One region of the Burkholderia territorii genome, then DNA from elsewhere that is predicted to be linked to it. Evidence: predicted binding sites of a transcription regulator. Region 1 holds the regulator's gene; the other holds the start of a gene.
The links. The regulator HrcA, encoded in region 1, represses chaperone genes, less so after heat shock. The targets are predictions, from matches to a motif close to TTAGCACTCNNNNNNNNNGAGTGCTAA.
Positions count from the first base shown of each region.

Region 1 (5,408 bases):
GGTCGCGCTTGGTCGGCCGGCCGTGCAGTTCCGCCGCCGGCTCGCGATACGTGCGGCGCCGCTCCAGTTCGGCGAGCCGCGCCACGCGCCCCGCTTCCGTTTCCTCGTAAAGCGTCTGCGCGATGCTCGCGGGCCCGCGCACGTCGCAGATGCCGAGCACGGCAATGTGCCAGACGACACCGTCGATCGCAATCTCGACCTCGTCGCCGACGCGCACGTCCTTCGCCGGCTTGACGGCCGCCCCGCCGATCTTCACGTGGCCCTTGTCGACCGCGTCGGACGCGAGCGAGCGCGTCTTGAAGAAGCGCGCTGCCCACAGCCATTTGTCGATGCGCAGCCTGGCGCCGGGTTCCGTCGAAATCTTGTAGTTCATCGTGTTCAACTCACCGTTTCGGGCTGGGCGGCCTTCACCGGCCAGCCCTGCAGATTCTCGGCGACGATCTCGCCCAGCGCGCCGATCCAGGCCGGCGCGCCGTTCAGGCACGGAATCCGGTGGAAGGCCTGGCCGCCGCCCGCGATGAACTCGTCGCGCACCTCCATCCCGATCTCCTCGATCGTCTCCAGACAATCGGCCGTAAACCCGGGACAGAACACGTCGGCCCGCCGCACGCCGGCCTCCCCGAGCTCGCGCAGCGTCGGCGCCGTGTATGGCTGCAGCCACTCGGCCTTGCCGAAGCGCGACTGGAACGTCACACGGCATTCGAGCGTCGACAGCCCGAGCGCGGCCATCAGCAGCGCGCCCGTTTGCTGGCACTGGTCGTGATAGGGATCGCCCAGGTCGAGCGTGCGTTTCGGCACCCCGTGAAAACTCAGCACGAGCTTGTCGCCGGCCGCGAAGTCGGGCCGGCCGTGCTGCGCCCAGTAATGGCGCACCTGCTCCGCGAGTGCATGGATGTAGGCCGGATGGTCGGCATATTGCCGCACCGTGCGCACCTCCGGCTGGTTGCGCATCCGCGCGAGCGCGGCGAACGCGGCATCGAATGCGGTGGCGGTGGTGGACGCCGAGTATTGCGGATACATCGGCATCAGCAGCACGCGCTCGACGCCCGCCCGCTTGAACTGCGCGAGGGCCTGCGCAATGCCCGGACTGCCGTAGCGCATCGCGTAGTCGACCGTTACCTGGTAGCCGTTCGATGCGAGCAGATGGCGCACGCCTTCGGTCTGCCGCTCGGTGTACACGCGCAGCGGCGAGCCCTCTGGCATCCAGACGGCAGCGTATTTCTTCGCGGACGCGCGGCCGCGCAGCGGCAGGATCAACGTGCGCAGCAGGACCTGCCAGATCGCCTGCGGGATTTCGACGACGCGGGGATCCGACAGGAATTCGGCCAGATAGCGCCGCACCGCGCGCGGCGTCGGGGCGTCGGGCGTGCCGAGATTGATCAGCAGCACGCCGATGCGATGGGAGGCGGCAACACTCGAAGGCGGCTCGAGATCGAAACGCATGGGCAGAAACGTGCTCGGGGCACGCAGTCGGACGGCCCTCAATTATAGCGGGCCGCCTTGCTCGGGTCGGCTGGCCGTTCGGCCGACTGGCGATGCACGCGGCGTCGCGGCACGATGGCGAAACGGTATCGGTTCGGGTTACTGCTGGCTCAGCGTGAGCGACAGCAGCCGCGCGGTGATGTCGACGATCGGGATCACGCGGTTATACGCCATGCGGGTCGGGCCGATCACGCCGAGCGTGCCGACGATCTTGCCGTTCACCTCGTAGGGCGCCGTCACGACGCTCATTTCCTCGATCGGCACCAGCGTCGATTCGCCGCCGATAAATATCTGCACGCCCTGCGCGTGGCTCGACACGTCGAGCAATTGAAGGAGGCCCGTCTTTTGGTCGAATACGTCGAACAACTTGCGCAGCCGCGCCATGTCGGACGACAGATCCGCCACCTCGAGCAGGTTGCGCTCGCCGGAAATGAGCACGGTGTCCTCGGTGTCGGGCACCTCGGTGCTGGCCGTCACGGCCGCGTGCATCAGCGTGGTCATGTCGCCGCGCAGCTGGTCGATCTCGTCGCGCAGGCGGCGGCGCACCTCGTCGAAGGACAGCCCGGCGAAGTGCGCATTGATGTAGTTGGATGCCTCGGTGAGCTGCGACGGCGAATAGTCGCGCGGCGTCGCGAGCATGCGGTTCTGCACGTCGCCCTCGGGCGTGACGATGATCAGCAGGATGCGCTTGTCCGACAGGCGCATGAACTCGATCTGCTTGAATACATGGCTGCGGCGCGGCGTCAGCACGACGCCCGCGAACTGCGACAGGTTGGACAGCACGCTCGCCGCGGCTGCCACCACGCGTTGCTGCGGTTCGCCCGCCTGCAGCGTGTTCTGCACCTGGCGCGCGACGGCCTCGGCGTCGATCGGCGCCTCGACCGTCAGCATCGTATCGACGAACAGCCGATAGCCGCGCGGCGTCGGCACGCGGCCGGCCGACGTATGCGGGCTCGACACGAGGCCGAGCTCCTCCAGGTCGGACATCACGTTGCGGATCGTTGCCGGGCTCAGCTCGAGCCCGGAATAACGGGACAACGTGCGCGAGCCGACCGGCTGACCGTCGGCGATATACCGTTCGATCAGGGTTTTCAGGAGGGTTCGTGCGCGAGGATCTAGCATGGTGGAAAATTTTAGCGCAACCGCGCGAGCACGGCGAGTGGCCGCGACCACTGTCGCACGGGCCGATCGATCCGGCCCTGTCTTCACACAGCCGGTTCTTTTCGTCAACGAGCTATGGTGTAATGCCGGCATGAAAACCGGTAATCAGTTCAATACTGTTGCGCTCGTGGGCCGGAGCAACACGCCCGGCATCGCCGAGCCGCTCGCCACGCTGGCTGGCTGCATCGCGAAGCTGGGCTTCGAGGTCGTGTTCGAAGCCGAAACGGCCCGCGAAATCGGCATCTCCGGCTATCCGGCGCTCACTCCGGCGGAAATCGGTGCGCGCGCGGACGTGGCGGTCGTGCTCGGCGGCGACGGCACGATGCTCGGCATCGGCCGGCAGCTCGCGCCGTACAAGACACCGCTGATCGGGATCAACCACGGGCGGCTCGGCTTCATCACGGACATCGCGGCGGCCGACATGCAGGCGCTCGTGCCGGTGATCCTGTCGGGCAAGTTCGAGCGCGAGGAGCGCTCGCTGCTCGAGGCCCGGATCGTGCGCGACGGTGAGCCGATCTACCACGCACTCGCGTTCAACGATGTCGTCGTGAACCGCAGCGGCTTTTCAGGGATGGTCGAGCTGCGCGCGTCGGTCGACGGCCGGTATATGTACAACCAGCGCTCGGACGGCCTGATCGTCGCCACGCCGACCGGCTCGACCGCATACGCGCTGTCGTCGGCCGGGCCGATCCTGCACCCGCAACTCCAGGGCATCGTGCTCGTGCCGATCGCGCCGCATGCGCTGTCGAACAGGCCGATCGTGCTGCCCGACGATTCGAAGATCGCGATCCAGATCGTCGGCGGCCGTGACGTCAACGTGAACTTCGACATGCAGTCGTTTACCTCGCTGGAGCTGAACGACACGATCGAGGTGCGCCGCTCGAAGCACACGGTGCCGTTCCTGCATCCGGTCGGCTACAGCTATTACGCGACGCTGCGCAAGAAGCTGCACTGGAACGAGCACGCATCGAACGAAGACGACAAGGCGTCCTGACGCACCCGAGCCCGACACCATGCTTCGCCACCTCTCGATCCGCGACTTCGTCATCGTCGCCGCGCTCGATCTCGAATTCGACAGCGGCTTTACCGTCTTTTCCGGCGAAACCGGCGCCGGCAAGTCGATCCTGATCGACGCGCTGGCCCTCGCGCTCGGCGAGCGCGCCGACGCAAGCGTCGTGCGCACCGGCTGCGGCCGCGCCGACATCACCGCCGAATTCACGCCGCACGACCGCGTCGCGCGCTGGCTCGACGAACACGCGTTCGACGCCGAGGACACCGTGATGCTGCGCCGCGTGATCGACGCGAACGGCCGCTCGCGTGCGTTCATCAACGGCACCAGCGCGACGCTCGCGCAATTGCGCGAGCTTGGCGAGATGCTGGTCGACATCCACGGCCAGCACGCGCATCAGCTGTTGATGCGCCCCGATGCGCAGCGCGAACTGTTCGATACGCACGCGGGGCTCGTCGCCGATGCCGCGAACGTCGCACGCGCGTGGCGCGTCTGGCGCGACGCGACGCAGGCGATCGACGCCGCGAAGGCGCACGAACGGGAACTGCAGCTCGAACGCGAGAAGCTCGCATGGCAGCTCGCCGAGCTCGACAAGCTCGCGCCGCAACCGGGCGAATGGGACGAAGTCGGCAGCGAGCACAAGCGCCTGTCGCATTCGGCGAACCTGATCGCCGGCGTGCAGGGTGCGCTCAACGCGCTGTCCGAGGCCGACGACGCGATGCTCCCGCAGCTCGGCGCGATCGTGTCGAAACTGCGCAGCCTGGCCGATTACGACTCCGGGCTCGGCGATGCGCTCGCCTCGCTCGAACCGGCCGAGATCCAGCTGCAGGAAGCCGTCTATTCGCTGTCGCACTATGCGCAGCGCCTCGATCTCGACCCGGCCCGGCTCGCGCAGGTCGAAACGCGCCTCGACGCGCTGCACTCGACCGCCCGCAAGTTCAGGCTGCCGCCCGACACGCTGCACGAGGAGCATGCGGCACGCCGCGCGCAGCTCGCCGCGCTCGACGCAGCGGCCGATCTCGGCGCGCTGGAAGCCGCGCAAGCCAAGGCGTGGGAAGCCTATCTCACCGACGCGAAACGCCTGTCGAAGTCACGCGCGCAGGCCGCGAAGGCGCTCGGCGCGGCCGTCACGGCCGGCATGCAGGAGCTGTCGATGGCGGGCGGCAGCTTCGAAGTCGCGCTCGTGCCGCTCGCCGATGGCGGCCCGCACGGGCTCGAGCAGGTCGAATTCCGGGTCGCCGGACACCCCGGCGTGCCGCTGCGCCCGCTCGCGAAAGTCGCGTCGGGCGGCGAACTCGCACGGATCAGCCTTGCGCTCGCGGTAATCGCGAGTGCCGCGAGCCCGACGCCGACGCTGATTTTCGACGAAGTCGACACGGGCATCGGCGGCGGCGTCGCCGAGGTGGTCGGCCGGCTGCTGCACCAGCTCGGGCGTGACCGCCAGGTACTATGCGTGACGCACCTGCCGCAGGTCGCCGCGCGTGGCGACCATCACTTCCAGGTCGCGAAGGGCGCCGACGAGCGCGGCGGCACCGTCTCATCGGTCGTCGCGCTCGACAAGGCGAGCCGGGTCGAGGAAATCGCCCGGATGCTCGGCGGCCTCGAGATCACCGCGACGACGCGCAAGCACGCGAAGGAAATGCTGGCGGCCTGACGCGGGCACCGGTCGCCGCATGCGACAAGGCCGGCGCCCGCGCCGGCCTTTCCCGACGAACGGCAGCGGCCACCCGACCGCACCCAGCCAGCCCCGACGATT
Region 1 is NZ_CP013366.1:719,111-724,518, reverse strand. It holds gene WS51_RS14045 (RNA-binding S4 domain-containing protein) at 1-373, opposite strand, end outside; gene hemH (ferrochelatase) at 379-1,443, opposite strand; gene hrcA (heat-inducible transcriptional repressor HrcA) at 1,582-2,604, opposite strand; gene WS51_RS14030 (NAD kinase) at 2,735-3,637, shown strand; gene recN (DNA repair protein RecN) at 3,657-5,306, shown strand.

Region 2 (5,408 bases), 130 kb from region 1:
CTGCTCGACGGCGAGCTGTCCGGGCAGGAGCGCCGCGAGGTGCTCGAACGGCTGGCGTCCGATCCGCGGGAAGCCGACCGGTTCGCGCATTACGGCGCGCAGCGCGCCGCGTTGCAAGCGCTGTTCCCGCTGCCGGCCGCCACGCCGGCGCTGTTCGTGCAGCGGCGCGCGCCGCGCTGGCGCGGCGTCGCGTATGCGTTCGCGGGGCTGGCGGCCGGGCTCGTGATCGGCGTGGCGCTGCACGCGGGCTGGACGACGTTCGGCGCCGAGCCGGCCTTCGCCGCGCGCGCGTCCGTCGCGTACGCCGTGTACGCGGCCGACCGGGAGCATCCGGTCGAGGTCGACGCGCGCGATCCGGCGCGCCTTGCCGCGTGGCTGTCCGCGCGTCTCGGGCGGCCCGTGCGCGCGCCGTCGCTCGACGAATACGGCTATGCATTGCTGGGCGGCCGGCTGTTGGCGGACGACGCGGGGCCGGCCGCGCAACTGATGTACCAGCGTGCGGACGGCGAGCGCGTGACGCTCTACATGACCGCCTACGATGCGCGGCGCTTTGCGCCCCGGGCGATATCGGCCGGCGGCCGCGACACGTATTTCTGGTCCGATCGCGGCATGGGTTTTGCGCTCTCGGGACGTGCCGACGAACGACGCCTGCGCGAGCTCGCGATCGAAGCATGCGGCGCGCTTGGCGGGCCGACCGACGCGTGGAGGGGATGACGCGGCGACATCGGCAGGGAGTCGACGATGAACACGATGGCGGCGATGGTGATGATTGCACTCGTGGCGGGCGCCGGGCCCGCGCGGGCGGACGGCGATGCGCCGGTGCGCGTGCCGGTCGACGCCGACGGCGTGCAGCGGGTGGCGATCGTCGGCGGCAGTTATTTCTTTCGTCCGAATCACGTGATCGTCCGCGCGCAGGTGCCGGTCGAGCTGACCGTGTCGGCCGAATCGGGCGTCGTGCCGCACAGTTTCGAGATCGACTCGCCGCAGGCCGGCATCGCGGTGCATACCGAGCTCGGCGCGACGCCGCGCACGTTTCGCTTCACGCCGACCGCCCCCGGCCGCTTCGCCTACTATTGCACGCATCGGCTGCTGTTCCTGCGCAGCCATCGCGAGCGCGGCATGGAAGGTGTGCTCGACGTCGAGGCGGCGCCGTGATCGCCGCGTTGCTGGCCGCCGGCCTGATAGGAGCGAGCATGACAGCCGATCCCGTGACCATTGCTCAGACGCATTTCGACCAGGTCCAGTCGTACCGCGCGACGATCCGCTCGTCGGCGCGCAGCGGCGAGCACGCCGAATTCCGCTACGCGTACTGCAAACCCGGTTTCGTCCGAATGGACTTCGTGTCGCCGCATCACGGCGCGGTGCTCGCATACGACCCCGGCGACGGCAAGGTGCGTCTGCGCCCGTTCGGCGAGCATGCGCTGCCCGCGCTGACGCTGTCGCCGTCCAATCCGCTGCTGCGCGACCGCAGCGGGCATCGCGTCGACCGCTCGGACGTCGGCGTGCTGCTGCGCAACGTGCATGCGCTGCAGCAGGGCGGTGTGACCGTGACCGAAGGCCAGGAGACGATCGGCGGGCACACCACACTGCGCGTGTCAGTGACGGGCGCGCCCGCGCACGTGGTCGACGGCGTGCATCGCTATCGTCTGTGGCTGGACACCGAGGACGGCTTTCCGCTGAAGGTGGTGAGCTTCGCGGACGACGACGACGCGCCGCTCGAAACGGTGACGCTCGACGACGTCGAGATCGACGTCGCGTTTCCCGCCCGCTTTTTCGCGCCCTGATTCCGATTCTGATTCGCGCCGGAGGCAGCATGGCGGAATACCGGTTTTCGACGACGTGGCGCGTGGACGCGCCGCTCGCGGCTGTCTGGGACGCGATCTACCAGGTCGATCGCTGGCCCGACTGGTGGAAGAGTGCAGTGCGGACCGTCGAGCTCGAGCGCGGCGACGCACGCGGCGTCGGCGCGCTGCAGCGATACACATGGAAAGGCGCGTTGCCGTACCGGCTGACCTTCGACATGCGCGTGCTGCGCGTCGAGCGCCCGCATGTGCTCGAAGGTCGCGCGAGCGGCGCGATCGAAGGCGACGGCCGCTGGTCGTTCGCCGGCGACGGCACGCGCACGGTCGTGCGCTACGACTGGCACATCCGCACGCGCGAGCGCTGGATGAACTGGCTGGAGCCGGTCGCGCGACCGCTGTTCGCGTGGAATCACGACGTCGTGATGCGCGAAGGCGCGAAAGGCCTCGCGCGTCTGCTGGGCGCGACGGTCGAGGCGGACGGCCGGACGTTCCAGCCGGTCGCGGGCTGTCCGGACATGTGACGTTCCACGGCGGGCGTTTGGGCCGGTCGGATGCCCCAGCAGGCGTTTTCATGCGATGCCGGACGACCGCGGGAACTCGGCGCTCGACCCGTGTCAAATTGGGGCGGGGGTCGGGAAATCCCGTATCCCGGTCGCTCGCAGTCTTCGGTCTGGATGGTTATGTAATTGTTTTAAATGGATTTTTTCAATTTGCCCACGTCTTTTGGCCGTTCGTCGCCGCGCAAAAAAACCTCCGGCTTCCCTTCTTGAATTTGTCAAAACCCGTCCATATAATTAGCACTCGCTGCACGAGAGTGCTAACAATTCTCTGCCGGGCAACCTGCCGGGCAGATTCCCTAAGCGTTCTTCAATCTCAGTCAAGAGAGGAGTGAATATGAACCTTCGTCCTTTGCACGATCGCGTGATCGTCAAGCGCCTGGATCAGGAAACCAAGACCGCCTCGGGCATCGTGATTCCCGACGCGGCAGCTGAGAAGCCGGATCAAGGCGAAGTCCTGGCCATCGGCCCGGGCAAGCGCGACGACAAGGGCGCGCCGATCGCGCTCGACGTGAAGGTCGGCGATCGTGTGCTGTTCGGCAAGTACGCTGGTCAGACCGTCAAGGTCGACGGCCAGGAACTGCTGGTCATGCGCGAAGAAGACATCATGGCCGTGGTCAACGCCAAGTAAGCGTCCACTGTCCGCACATATTCTCGAGAATTCAAGGAGTTAGAAGATGGCAGCTAAAGACGTCGTATTCGGCGATTCCGCCCGTTCGAAGATGGTCGAAGGCGTGAACATTCTCGCCAACGCAGTCAAGGTCACGCTGGGTCCGAAGGGCCGCAACGTCGTGCTCGAGCGCAGCTTCGGCGGCCCGACGGTCACCAAGGACGGTGTGTCGGTCGCGAAGGAAATCGAGCTGAAGGACAAGCTCCAGAACATGGGCGCGCAAATGGTCAAGGAAGTTGCTTCCAAGACCAGCGACAACGCAGGCGACGGCACGACGACGGCTACCGTCCTCGCGCAATCGATCGTCCGCGAAGGCATGAAGTACGTCGCATCGGGCATGAACCCGATGGACCTGAAGCGCGGCATCGACAAGGCAGTCGCAGCGGCTGTCGAAGAGCTGAAGAAGATCAGCAAGCCGTGCACGACGAACAAGGAAATCGCACAGGTCGGCTCGATCTCGGCGAACAGCGACTCGTCGATCGGCGATCGCATCGCTGAAGCGATGGACAAGGTCGGCAAGGAAGGCGTGATCACCGTCGAAGACGGCAAGTCGCTGGCTGACGAGCTCGACGTCGTCGAAGGCATGCAGTTCGACCGCGGCTACCTGTCGCCGTACTTCATCAACAACCCGGACAAGCAAGTCGCCGTCCTCGAAAACCCGTTCGTGCTGCTGCACGACAAGAAGGTGTCGAACATCCGCGATCTGCTGCCGGTGCTCGAGCAAGTCGCGAAGGCTGGCCGTCCGCTGCTGATCATCGCTGAAGACGTCGAAGGCGAAGCGCTCGCAACGCTGGTCGTCAACAACATCCGCGGCATCCTGAAGACCGTTGCGGTCAAGGCGCCGGGCTTCGGCGATCGCCGCAAGGCCATGCTGGAAGACATCGCGATCCTGACCGGCGGTCAAGTCATCGCGGAAGAAACCGGCCTGACGCTCGAGAAGGCAACGCTGGCAGAACTGGGCCAGGCGAAGCGCATCGAAGTGGGCAAGGAAAACACGACGATCATCGACGGCGCAGGCGAAGCCGTGAACATCGAAGCGCGCGTCAAGCAAATCCGCACGCAAATCGAAGAAGCGACGTCGGACTACGACCGTGAAAAGCTGCAAGAGCGCGTGGCCAAGCTGGCCGGCGGCGTTGCAGTGATCAAGGTCGGTGCTGCGACCGAAGTCGAAATGAAGGAAAAGAAGGCACGCGTCGAAGACGCGCTGCACGCAACCCGCGCTGCCGTTGAAGAAGGCATCGTCCCGGGCGGCGGCGTTGCGCTGATCCGTGCACGTACCGCGATCGCCGAACTGACCGGCTCGAACGCCGACCAGAACGCCGGCATCAAGATCGTGCTGCGCGCAATGGAAGAGCCGCTGCGCCAGATCGTCACGAACGGCGGCGAAGAAGCAAGCGTCGTGGTGGCGGCAGTTGCTGCAGGCAAGGGCAACTACGGCTACAACGCAGCAACGGGCGAGTACGTCGACATGGTTGAAGCCGGCGTCGTCGACCCGACCAAGGTCACGCGCACCGCGCTGCAGAACGCAGCTTCGGTTGCAGGCCTGCTGCTGACGACGGACGCAGCTGTCGCAGAACTGCCGAAGGAAGATGCACCGATGCCGGGCGGCATGCCGGGCGGCATGGGCGGCATGGGCATGGACATGTAATCGACTTCGGTCGATGATGTCCGGGGCGCGCAGCGATGCGCGTTCCAGCCAAAGAAAAAGACCCGCAGCGATGCGGGTCTTTTTTTATGCGCACGTAAAAAGGGGCGGTCATGCCGCCCCGAAGCGAGCGCAGTTTGCGCGCAATGGCGGCGCGAGGCCGCCCCGCACGCGTCAGTGCCGGGCGATCCGCGGCGAGGCCTTGCTGCTTTCCGTCACCGGACGCCCGCCTTCCTCGTCGTTGCTGCGTGCCCAGAAGAACCGGTCGGGCAGATATGCGCCCATGCCGGGCCGGAACGCGTCGCGCACGGCCTGGTACAGGTATTCCTGCGCCTCGCGCACCGCTTCGGGCGGTTCCTGGCCATTGGCGAGCAGCGCCGCGATCGCCGCGCCGAGCGTGTCGGTGATGCCCATCAGCCGGTGCGGCGAGCGATCCCACATGTCCTCGCGAAGCTGGCCTTCCTCGCCGTACAGCGTATTGACGAGCCGGTGCGAGCCCGTTTCCGACGACAGGATGTACTCGCAGCCCTGCGACAGCAGGTGCGACACGGCGGCATCGAGATTCGGCGCTTCGGCATCGCCGTCCGGCTGCGCGAGTGCGATCAGCGTCGCGTGGTCGGCGACCAGCAGCGTCGTCTGCGGTGCGAGCAGGTCGGCGATCGATTCGCGCAGGTCGTCGGCGGCAAGCACGTGCTCGTCGTCGAGCGTGAAGTCCGGTGCGAGCACGAGCGGCA
Region 2 is NZ_CP013366.1:849,416-854,823, forward strand. It holds gene WS51_RS14545 (anti-sigma factor family protein) at 1-714, shown strand, start outside; gene WS51_RS14550 (cupredoxin domain-containing protein) at 751-1,155, shown strand; gene WS51_RS14555 (LolA family protein) at 1,152-1,784, shown strand; gene WS51_RS14560 (SRPBCC family protein) at 1,814-2,323, shown strand; gene groES (co-chaperone GroES) at 2,697-2,990, shown strand; gene groL (chaperonin GroEL) at 3,037-4,677, shown strand; gene WS51_RS14575 (hydroxymethylpyrimidine/phosphomethylpyrimidine kinase) at 4,849-5,408, opposite strand, start outside.
Region 2: the regulator HrcA is predicted to act here: its motif matches at 2,597-2,623, upstream of groES (co-chaperone GroES).